DNA from 2 places in the Streptomyces sp. NPDC088923 genome. Region 2 is predicted to be linked to the other one. Evidence: riboswitches for the same ligand, from Rfam matches in the RefSeq annotation. Region 2 holds a riboswitch; the other holds the start of a gene.
The links. Region 2 has a riboswitch for S-adenosylmethionine ahead of thrC (threonine synthase). Riboswitches for the same ligand answer to the same signal wherever they lie in the genome.
Positions count from the first base shown of each region.

Region 1: it holds a riboswitch for S-adenosylmethionine, as region 2 does, so the genes downstream of both, ACIP4O_RS23955 (cell envelope biogenesis protein OmpA) here and thrC (threonine synthase) in region 2, are expected to answer to the same signal.

Region 1 is NZ_JBIVIO010000007.1:35,563-41,002, reverse strand. It holds gene ACIP4O_RS23970 (PucR family transcriptional regulator) at 1-521, opposite strand, end outside; gene ACIP4O_RS23965 (purine-cytosine permease family protein) at 658-2,172, shown strand; gene ACIP4O_RS23960 (type 1 glutamine amidotransferase) at 2,315-3,085, shown strand; gene ACIP4O_RS23955 (cell envelope biogenesis protein OmpA) at 3,132-3,839, opposite strand; SAM riboswitch class IV at 4,171-4,311, opposite strand; gene ACIP4O_RS23950 (GNAT family N-acetyltransferase) at 4,382-4,939, opposite strand; gene ACIP4O_RS23945 (acyclic terpene utilization AtuA family protein) at 5,133-5,440, shown strand, end outside.
Region 2 is NZ_JBIVIO010000001.1:565,987-571,426, forward strand. It holds gene ACIP4O_RS02750 (trehalose-6-phosphate synthase) at 1-1,035, opposite strand, end outside; gene ACIP4O_RS02755 (glucosyl-3-phosphoglycerate synthase) at 1,202-2,152, opposite strand; SAM riboswitch class I at 2,373-2,528, shown strand; gene thrC (threonine synthase) at 2,543-3,838, shown strand; gene ACIP4O_RS02765 (MoaD/ThiS family protein) at 3,914-4,192, shown strand; gene ACIP4O_RS02770 (cold-shock protein) at 4,657-4,860, shown strand; gene groL (chaperonin GroEL) at 5,279-5,440, shown strand, end outside.

The DNA.
Region 1 (5,440 bases), on a different contig from region 2:
GGCGCGGTGACCGAGACGGTACCCGCGTCGAGGTGGCCGTGCAGTCGCCGCAGCAGCCCCGGCAGTCCGCGCCCGGAGAGCAGCTCGCGCAGCAGCGTGTCCTGCACGTCGGCGGTACGGCGCACCTGCGCGTACCGCTCGGCGAAGACCCGGTCCGCGACCCAGCGGCTGATCTGCACGAACGGCACCTCGACGGGGGAGCCGAAGAGTGCGAGCCCGGCGTGCTCGGCCCGCTCCACCACGTCCTTCGGCACCTCCTGGTGCACGAGCCCGGTGCCGAAACCGAGACCGGCGACGGGGAGCGCCGCGAGCCGGCGCAGCAGGTCGTCCCACTCGCGCGGCGAGCGCTCCAGCATCCCGGTGGTCAGCATCAGCTCACCGGCCCGCAGGAACGGCAGCGGATCGGGCAGCTCGGTGGTCGCCACCCAGCTGATCGCGCGCGGGCCCTCGTGGCAGTGCGAGGTGAGCGGGCGCAGGTGCAGGGCAGGGTCCGCCAAGAGGTCGGTGAGCAGGGCTGACACGTCTTACATAGTGACGGAAAAGAGCCGGAGTATTGACATCCATTCAACAATCCATAGCCTGAATGGAAATATTTATCCCGTGTCGCGCATCTACTCAGCGTCACGCCCTCGCGCCGACCGTCACAGGAGCCCGCTCATGTCAGCTCCCCGTTCCACCGGCACCACCCCGCCGTCCGCCCCCGAACCCGGAGGCGGCCTCGTCGAACGCCGTTCCATCGAGGCCGTCCCCGACGCCGAGCGGCACGGCCGCCCCTTCAGCCAGTTCACGCTGTGGTTCGGCGCCAACCTCCAGATCACCGCCGTCGTCACGGGCGCGCTCGCAGTCGTCCTCGGCGCCGACGCCTTCTGGTCGCTCATCGGCCTGCTGCTCGGCAACCTCCTCGGCGGCGCCGTCATGGCCCTGCACTCCGCGCAGGGACCGCGCCTCGGACTGCCGCAGATGATCTCCAGCCGCGCGCAGTTCGGCGTCTACGGGGCGATCGTGCCGCTCGTGTGCGTCGTCGTGATGTACGTCGGCTTCTTCGCCAGCGGCACCGTCCTCGCGGGGCAGGCCGTGGGCCACCTCACCCACCTCGGCGACGTCACGGGCATCGTCGTCTTCGCGCTCGCCACCGCGCTCACCGCCGTCATCGGCTACCGCGTGATCCACCGCCTCGGCCGGATCGCGAGCGTGGTCGGCGCCCTCGCCTTCATCTACCTCGGCATCCGCCTTCTCCAGCGCGCCTCGCTCGGCGACCTCCTCGGGGACCACTCCTTCCACCTCCCCGCCTTCCTCCTCGCGATCTCGCTCTCCGCCTCCTGGCAGCTCGCCTTCGGCCCCTACGTCGCCGACTACTCCCGCTACCTGCCGCGCGACACCTCGCCGCGCGCCACCTTCTGGTGCACGCTCGGCGGCACGGTGCTCGGCTCGCAGTGGTCGATGGCCTTCGGCGCGCTCGCCGCGGCGGCCTCGGCGGGCGCCATCGCGGGCGACGAGGTCGGCTACGTGGTCGGGCTCGGCGGCACGGGGATCATCGCCTCCGTCCTCTACTTCGTGATCGCGCTCGGCAAGCTCACCATCAACGTGCTGAACACGTACGGCGGATTCATGTCCGTCCTCACCGGCGTGACCGGCTTCCGCGCCCAGCGCACCCTCAGCCAGCGGGGCCGCGCCGGGTACGTCCTCGCGATCATGCTCGCCGGGACGATCGTCGCGCTCCTCGGACGCGGCAACTTCCTGGACTCGTTCTCGACGTTCCTGCTCTTCCTGCTGATCTTCTTCACGCCGTGGAGCGCGATCAACCTCGTCGACTACTACGTCATCGCCAGGGAGCGGTACGACCTCCCGGCGCTCTCCGACCCGAACGGCCGCTACGGCGGCTGGCGCTGGCGCGCGATCATCACCTACGTCGTCGGCATCCTCATCCAGCTCCCCTTCATCTCGACCGAGTTCTACACGGGCCCGCTCGTCGGCCCGCTCGGCGGCGCCGACATCTCCTGGATCATCGGCCTGGTCATCCCGGCGGTCCTCTACGGGGCCCTGGCCCGCGGCGACCGCGCGGCCCGCGTCCCCGAGAAGATGATCTGGGGCGAGGTGGACAGCCCGTCGGAAGCGCCGCGTGCCGCGACGGCGGGGGACGCGGCGGCGCTGGCGGGGGAGGCGAGGGGCTGAGCCGACTCCGTACGGGAGGAGGGGACATGTGCGCACCATGAAGCCGTACCGGCCACGCGGTCGCGGCGGCTCGCATCCCGGCCCTTCGTGTGTGCCTAGGCTCGGGTCCGACCCGCACAGCCGACAGGGACGGAGACCGCAGGTGGCGACCGAAGAGCGGCAGGACAACGGTGACGGCGGCGGGGCGGGCGTGCCCCGGGTGCTCGTGGTGCGCAACAACGACGGGGACGGGGCGGGGAACTGGGAGCAGTGGCTCGCTGAAGGCGGGGTGCGGCTCGATGCCGTACGGGCCTGGGAGGGCGAGCCGCTGCCGGAACGGGTCGCCCACGACGGGCTGCTCGTCCTCGGCGGCGCCTACCTCCCCGACGACGACGCCCGCGCCCCCTGGCTCGCGGGGACCCGCGAACTCGCCCGGCAGGCGCTCGACGCGGGCGTCCCCTACTTCGGGATCTGCCTCGGCGGGCAACTCCTGGCCCACGTCGCCGGGGGAGAGGTGCGCGGGGAGCACGGGACGCCCGAGTTCGGCAGCGTCCGGCTCACCTTGCGCCCCGAGGCGGCCGACGACCCGCTCTTCCACGGGCTGCCCCCGCACCCGCCCGCGATCGAGAACCACGTCGACGCCATCACGGCGCTGCCGCCGGGCGCGCGGTGGCTCGCGAGCAGCGCCGACTGCCCGTACCAGGGCTTCCGCGTCGGCGCCGCGGCCTGGGGCGTCCAGTTCCACCCCGAGGCGCGCGCCGCGCGCATCACGCGCTGGAACCCGGAGCGCCTCGCCCGCCACGGCGCGCCCGACCCCGCGCACCTCCACGCCCACGCCCTGCGCGAGGCCCCCGAGGCCGAGGCCGCCTGGCGCACCCTCGCCCACCGCTTCGCCGCGCTGGTGACCGAGCGGAGGGGAGCGGGGGTGGCGTGAACGGTGCCGGGCGAGCGGCGCGCAAGGCCCCGCCCGCCCGTTCCGGTCACCTCGCCCCGTACTCCCGCGCCAACGCTCCCTTGAACGCCGGGCGCTCCGCGAGGCCGCGCGCCCAGGCGGTGAGCACCTCGCGCCCGGAGTGCGTGGCGAGCGCCTGGTGCGGCGCGCCGCCTGTCCGGGGCAGCGCGCCGAGCGCCACGAGCGCCGACCACGCGTCGACGTCCGCCGCCGTCAGCCGCTCCCCGAGGACGTACGGCGCGCGCCGCAGCCGCGCCGCGACGACGTCGAGCGGCGCCGTGCCCGGCGCGGCGCCCGTGAAGTCCCACGCCGCTTCGAGCCGGTCGGTCTCGGTGCCGAGCGCGGCGGGGCGCAGCGCGCACGCCCCGCACTCGGCCGACTCGCCGGGGCCGAAGCGGCCGTGCAGGTCGCGCAGGATGTCGGGCGTGTGGTTGCTGACGACGCGCCCGGTCCAGCGGTCGCACAGGGCGGGCACGGTGAGCGCTCCCGCGTAGTGCCGGCGCGTGGCCTCGTAGGAGCGGCGCAGGCTCTCGTACGCGGGCGAGCCGGGGCCTTCGAGCGGGACGAGGGCGAGGGTCTCGGCGAGACCGAGCAGCCGCACCGTCACCGCGACGCGCAGCGCGTCGGCGCGCCGGGGCGTCAGGTACAGCGCGTACCGGTGCGGGGCCGGGTAGAAGCCGTGCCCGCCCGCGACGCCGATGCGCTCCCGCACGACAGGTTCGACCGCTTCGCGCACACGCGGCAGACCACTGCCGGGCCGCGCGGTCGCGGGGGTACAGAGAGGAAGGTCGGGCGAGGAGGGGGCAAGGGTTTTGGACATGGTTCTCCCAGAAGAAGAGAGGGGAGCAGGGCGCGGCACAGGGGACGCACGGAGCGCCGGGATCGCGAAGGACCGAGGGGCGTCAGCGGACCGGTCGGCCTGTCGCCCCGCACACGCGCAGCAGGTCGATGTGGAGCCTGCGGGTGAGGGTGCGGCGCCGGGGGCACACCGGTGAAGGAGAACGGTCGGTACCGTGCGGGGCGAGAGCTCCGGACATGACACCCACCCCTCCCCAGCCACCCCACCGGGGCCGCGCTTGTCCCGCCGCCATGGCGGGACCAGGTCGTCACCCGGGGCACCCCATCGCGGTCGAAGGGTTGCCTGTCAGCGGGCCGGGGCCGATGAACCGCGCGCGGGACGAGCCGCGCGGGCGCTGACGATCGTGACCGTCTCCCCCAGTGTCGGGGCACCGCGACGGACCGTCAAGACGGTGTCCATCCGGAGGCGACCGACGCCCCTCAGCCACCGAACTCCCGCGCCAGCAGCCCGTACACGAACTCGTCGCCCCATCGCCCCTCCCACAGGTCGTTCTCCACCAAGTGGGCCTCGCGGCGCATGCCGAGGCGTTCGCAGACGCGGAAGGACGCGGTGTTCTCGGCGTCCACGCGGGCGTAGAGGCGGTGGGCGCCGAGGGTGAAGGCGAGGTGGGCGAGGGCGCGGGCCGCCTCGGTCGCGTAGCCGCGGCCCACCGCCCCCGGGTGCAGGGACCACCCGATCTCCGCCTGGCGGGCGCGCGGATCGCGCAGGTTCACGCTCACCTCGCCGGCGAGCGCGGGCACGCCGGGCGCGGGCGGCGTGGGGCACACCGCGAGGAGGACCCGGTCGCCCTCCTTCTCCCACGCGGGCGGCACGGCGATCACCGCCTCGCACTCGGCGCGCGTGCGGGGCGGGCGGTACAGGTAGCGGGCGACCTCGGGCAGGCGCTGGTACGCGTGCATCGCGTCGGTGTCCTTTGGCGTGAAGGGGCGCAGCGTCAGGCGGGGGGTGCGCAGGGGGAGAGCGGCGAGGAGGTCCACGGTGCGGCTCCGGGGTCGGGAAAGGGGCGAACCCGCCGATCCTTGGGCGCGGGGACCGCCCGGGGCAACCGGTATTCCGCCGTGCCGGGCCCGGAAAAATCATGCAAGCACGCTTGCTTGTTTTCTCCCGCGCTGTGATGCTGCACCGTGCGACGCCCCCACGCCGCACCAACCCCGGTGAGGAGTAACCGCGTTGACCCCCTCCGCCCCACTCGCCCCGCTCCGTGTCGGCAACGCCTCCGGCTTCTACGGGGACCGTTTCTCCGCCGTGCGTGAGATGCTCTCGGACGGGCCGCTCGACGTGCTCACCGGGGACTACCTCGCCGAGCTGACGATGCTCATCCTCGGCCGCGACCGGCTCAAGGACCCCGCGGCCGGGTACGTCTGCACCTTCCCGCGCCAGCTCGCCGAGTGCCTCCACCTCGTCGCCGAACGCGGCGTCCGCGTCGTCACCAACGCGGGCGGCCTCAACCCGGCGGGACTGGCCGGGGAACTGCGGCG
Region 2 (5,440 bases):
GACCCGCTCCACCTCCGCCGTGTACGCCCGGTACACCTCCAGGTCCTGGCGGGACGGGTACGCGAAGGCGAGGTGCACGACCTGCCCGCGCCAGTCCGGGCGGTCCGTCAGCAGCCGCCGGTACGCGTGGAGTCCCCGCACGATGTTCTTCGACAACTCCGTACGGTCCACCCGCACGATCGTGCGCCGCCCCTCGCCGCCGATCTCCCGGCGCAGCGCCGCGATCCGCTCGTCCACGTCCTCCTGGTGCGCGCGGTCGCGCAGGAAGTCGGCGTCCGCGCCGAGGCCGTGCACCGCCACCTCGGTCCGGCCCGTACCGCCGACGAGCGCGTCCGCGCAGGCCGTGAAGGCGTCCGCCCAGCGGCGGGTGAGGAACCCCGCGTGGTCCGCGCCGAGAATCCCGCGCAGCACCTGCTCCGCCACGTCGTCGGGCAGCAGCCGGTAGTAGTCGAGCGGCGCCCACGGCGTGTGCGAGAAGTGCGCGATGCGCAGATCGGGGCGCAGCGCGCGCAGCATCCCCGGCACGAGCACCAGGTGGTAGTCCTGCACGAGCACCGCCGCGCCCTTCGCCGCCTGCGCCGCGAGCGCCTCGGCGAAGGCGCGGTTGTACGCCTCGAAGGAGGCCCAGCGCGCGCGGAACTCCGGGCCGAACGCGGGCTCCAAGGGCGTCTGCCACAGCATGTGGTGGGCGAACCACAGCACGCTGTTGGCGATGTCGTTGTACGCCTCGTGCTGCGTGCGCGGATCGATCCCGAGCATGTGGACACGGCGCCCGCCCGTGTCCGCCGGGTCCAGCTCCGCGCCCGAGCGCCGGGCCGCCTCGCGGTCCGCGTCGCTCAGCGCCGCGCACACCCACACCGCGTCGACCTCGGGCCCGATCGCCGAGAGCCCCGAGACGAGCCCCCCGCCGCCGCGCTTGGCCCTCAGCTCGCCGTGCGCGCCGAACGCGTACGAGACGGGGCCGCGGTTGGAGGCGAGGAGGACGGCGGCACCGGTGCCGGTGCCGGTGGGGCGGGTGGGGTCGTCAGTAGGCATGGTGCATTCCTCGCCTCGGGATCATGGGCTCAAACGTGCGAACTGTGCGGGACTCGGCATCCGCCCCCAACTGCCATGTTCTGCCGCGCCCCCCGCGGGACGACGGCCGACGGACGCACCCGCGCCCCGCCCCCACGCGCCGCCAACGCCCCGCCCCGTGCCCCCCTCAGGCCGCCTCCCTCCGCTCCGTGTACTCCGGGATCTCCCGCATCGGCGGCCGCTCCTCCGTGTCCACGGGATGCGTGTGCGCCGCGAAACCGCCCTCGGGCAGGCGGTCGAACTGGGTCAGCTCGGGGCGTACGAGATGGCCGCGCGCGAGCCGTACCTGCGCCGTGCGGTAGATCGTCGCCGCCATGCGGCCCAGCGCCTGCCCGTCCTGGTGGCGGTGCACCCGCACCCCGACGTCCACCTGCGCGAGCGCGTCGAGCCCCACCGTGTGCAGCGCGTCCACGAGGAGACCCAGCTCGACCCCGTACCCCACGGGGAACGGCAGCTGTTCGAGGAGCGAGCGCCGCCCCGCGTACTCGCCGCCCAGCGGCTGCACGAAACCCGAGAGCCGCGGCCAGTGCATGTTGAGCAGCGGGCGCGCCATGAGTTCGGTGACCCGGCCGCCCTGGCCGGGCTCGGAGCCGAGCGGACGGTCGTACATCGCCTTCACGAGATGCACGTCCCGCTCGGCGAGGAGCGGGCCGAGGATGCCGGTCACGAAGGCGGACCGGAAGTCCTTGAGGTCCGCGTCGACGAAACAGATCAGCTCACTGTCGGTCGCGAGCAGCGAGCGCCACAGCACCTCGCCCTTGCCCGGCACGGCGGGCAGCCGCGGCAGCACCGCGTCCCGGTGCACGACCCGCGCCCCGGCCGCGCGCGCGACCTCGGCGGTGCGGTCCGTGGAGCCCGAGTCGAGGACGACGAGTTCGTCGACGAGAGGGACGGCTTCGACGAGTTCACGCCGGATGACGTCGACGATCGCGCCGACGGTCGCCTCCTCGTTCAGTGCCGGAAGGACGACGGCCACCGAGGCCCCCGTGGCGCGTTTGAGCGCGGCGAGCCGTTCCACGGGCCAGTCGTTCGCGGTCCAGGAGCGATGCTCCAGCCAGCGTTCCACCTCTTCGATCACGGCGTCTGTCCCCTCGTGCGTACGGACCCGGTGCGAGGCCCTTCGACTGCCGCCCCTTGCGGAGGGCGCCGATGAGATCTTCATCTCGGCGTGCGGACGGCTCGCTCCACGATCCAGGGCTTCGGTTACAGTCTTGAACAACGCGGGTGACCATCCCATGTCGGGGTGCGCTGTCACCTTGTGTCACAAACGCCCCGGGCCCGAAGCCCGGGTGCCACAACGCTCATCCAGAGGGGCAGAGGGATACGGCCCGTTGAAGCCCCGGCAACCCTCCAGCCAGTCTCCGCGCGGTTCACCGATACCGCCACCGAAGGCCCTGGCTCGGGAAGGTGCCAATTCCGTCTCGCGGCGAGATGCGCCGCGGGGAAGATGAGGAGAAAGGGCCTCCCCATGGCTGTGCAAGCCGCCGAAACCCCGCAGAACACCACCTCCGCCGTCGACCTCGGCCCCGCCGTCGCGCTCTCCTGTCGCGAGTGCGGCGAGCGCTTCCCGCTCGGCCCGGTCTTCGCCTGCGAAAGCTGCTTCGGCCCCCTTGAGGTCGCCTACGAGCTGCCGTCCGGCGACGTCGAGGAACTGCGCCGCGCGATCGAGGCCGGCCCCAAGAACATCTGGCGTTACGCACCGTTGCTGCCCGTGCCCGCCGACGTGGCGAGCCACCCCAACACCAACCCCGGACTCACGCAACTCGTGAAGGCGGACCGGCTCGCGAAGGAACTCGGCGTCACCGGCGGCCTCTACGTCAAGGACGACTCCGGGAACCCCACGCACTCCTTCAAGGACCGCGTCGTCGCGATCGCCGTCGAGGCCGCGCGCGCCTTCGGCTTCACGACCCTGTCCTGCTCCTCGACGGGCAACCTCGCGGGGGCCGTCGGCGCCGCCGCCGCCCGCGCCGGCTTCCGCTCCTGCGTCTTCATCCCGCACGACCTGGAGCAGGGCAAGGTCGTCATGGCCGCGGTCTACGGCGGCGAGCTCGTCGGCATCGAGGGCACGTACGACGACGTGAACCGCTTCTGCTCCGAGCTGATCGGCGACCCGCTCGGCGAGGGCTGGGGCTTCGTCAACGTCAACCTGCGCCCGTACTACGGCGAGGGCTCGAAGACGCTGGCGTACGAGATCTGTGAACAGCTCGGCTGGGAGATCCCCGACCAGATCGTCATCCCGGTCGCCTCCGGCTCGCAGCTGACGAAGATCGACAAGGGTCTGAAGGAACTGATCAGGCTCGGTCTCGTCGCGGACAAGCCGTACCGGATCTTCGGCGCGCAGGCCGAGGGCTGCTCGCCGGTCTCGACCGCGTACAAGGCCGGGCACGACGTCGTACGCCCGCAGAAGCCGAAGACGATCGCGAAGTCCCTCGCGATCGGCAACCCGGCCGACGGCCCCTACGTGCTCGACATCGCCCGCCGCACGGGCGGCGCCGTCGAGGACGTGGACGACGAGCAGGTCGTGGACGCGATCAAGCTCCTCGCGCGCACCGAGGGCATCTTCGCCGAGACGGCGGGCGGCGTCACGGTCGGTGTCACGCGCAAGCTCATCGAGAACGGGCAGCTCGACCCCGCCCTGACCACCGTCGTCCTCAACACCGGCGACGGCCTCAAGACCCTGGACGCGGTCGCCCCGACCACCGGGCCCACCGCGACCATCCGCCCCGACCTGGACGCCTTCCGCGCCGCCGGTCTCGCGGGCTGAGCCCGGCCGGGCTCCGCTGAGCCCCGGCCGAGCCCGTCCCCCCAACTTTCCGCGCTGCCCGAGAAAGGCCACGCCATGAGCGTTTCCGTTCGTATCCCGACCATCCTGCGCACCTACACCGGCGGCCAGGCCGAGGTCCCCGCCGAGGGCGCGACCGTCGCCGAGGTCCTCGCCGACCTGGAGCGCAACCACACCGGCATCTCTGCCCGCGTCCTCGACGACGACGGCAAGCTCCGCCGCTTCGTCAACCTCTACGTCAACGACGACGACATCCGCTTCGAGCAGGGCCTCGACACCGCCACCCCGGACGGCACGGGCATCTCGATCATCCCGGCGGTCGCCGGCGGCTGCTGAGCCCCGCGCCGGACGGTCCCCGCCTCGCCCGTACCCCTCGCTTCACCCCTGCCCCCTCCGCACCACAAGCGGAGGGGGCAATTCCATGGGATTCGCAGGAGTAGAGTCGGGGTATTGCTTCGCCCCTTTCTTCACGGCGGCTCCAGGAATCCCCGACGCCGCACGCGCACCTGTCGGAAACCTGGGAATCAATTCCGCTTTCCGTGCCGCCCATTTGCGGCTTTGCGTTCCTTTTGCCGGGCCCGACGTGTCCTGAACTCCCGTGAATTCTCCGGCCATGTCAGGATGCGGGCCGAGCCGATTTCTCGTCCGACTGACCTGTTGCGGACGGCAGTTGGGCAGATACATTCAGCGGCGGTCGACGCGTTCCGGCGCACGCCCCCCAAGATTCCCGCGGGGGTGAGGTCTGACCCGGGTGCGCGAAGTGCGTTCCTGTGCAAGGGCCAGTAATAGGGGAGTTAGGCATGGCTCAGGGCACCGTCAAGTGGTTCAACGCGGAGAAGGGCTACGGCTTCATCGCGGTCGACGGTGGTGCGGATGTATTCGTCCACTACAGCGCGATCCAGATGGACGGTTACCGCACCCTGGAGGAGGGTCAGCGGGTCGAGTTCGAGATCTCGCAGGGCCAGAAGGGCCCGCAGGCGGACATGGTCCGCGCTGCCGCCTGAACAGCGCTCCGACCGGTACGGGGCCCCGCGGCCGCGTACGACACGACATGACGAGCACGGGCGAGGGCCCGCACCCGGAGAGCGGGGGCGGGCCCTCGCCGCGTGTGCGCGTACGCGCGGCGGGCGCGGCGGCCCCGGACGGGCCGGCGTCCGGGGCCGCCGCGCCCGCGCGCTTACACGCACGGGTGGCATGGGTCGGCCCCGGGTCGGGTAAGGCGCACTCAAGTGGCTTGCACTCGATGGGGCAGAGTGCTAATCATTAGCGTTAGCACTCTGATGGTGAGAGTGACAGAGAGACCGGGTCGGTGAGGCCCGGCGGCCCCGCCGTGGCAAGGAATTCGGCGCGGGTCCCAGGCCGTCCGTCGCGGGCGCCACACGGTCCCTCAGCCCACCCCGTGTCCTGGGAGGACCACTTCACATGGCCAAGATCATCGCGTTCGACGAGGAGGCGCGGCGCGGCCTTGAGCGCGGTATGAACCAGCTCGCCGACGCCGTCAAGGTGACCCTCGGTCCCAAGGGCCGCAACGTCGTCCTGGAGAAGAAGTGGGGCGCCCCCACGATCACCAACGATGGTGTCTCC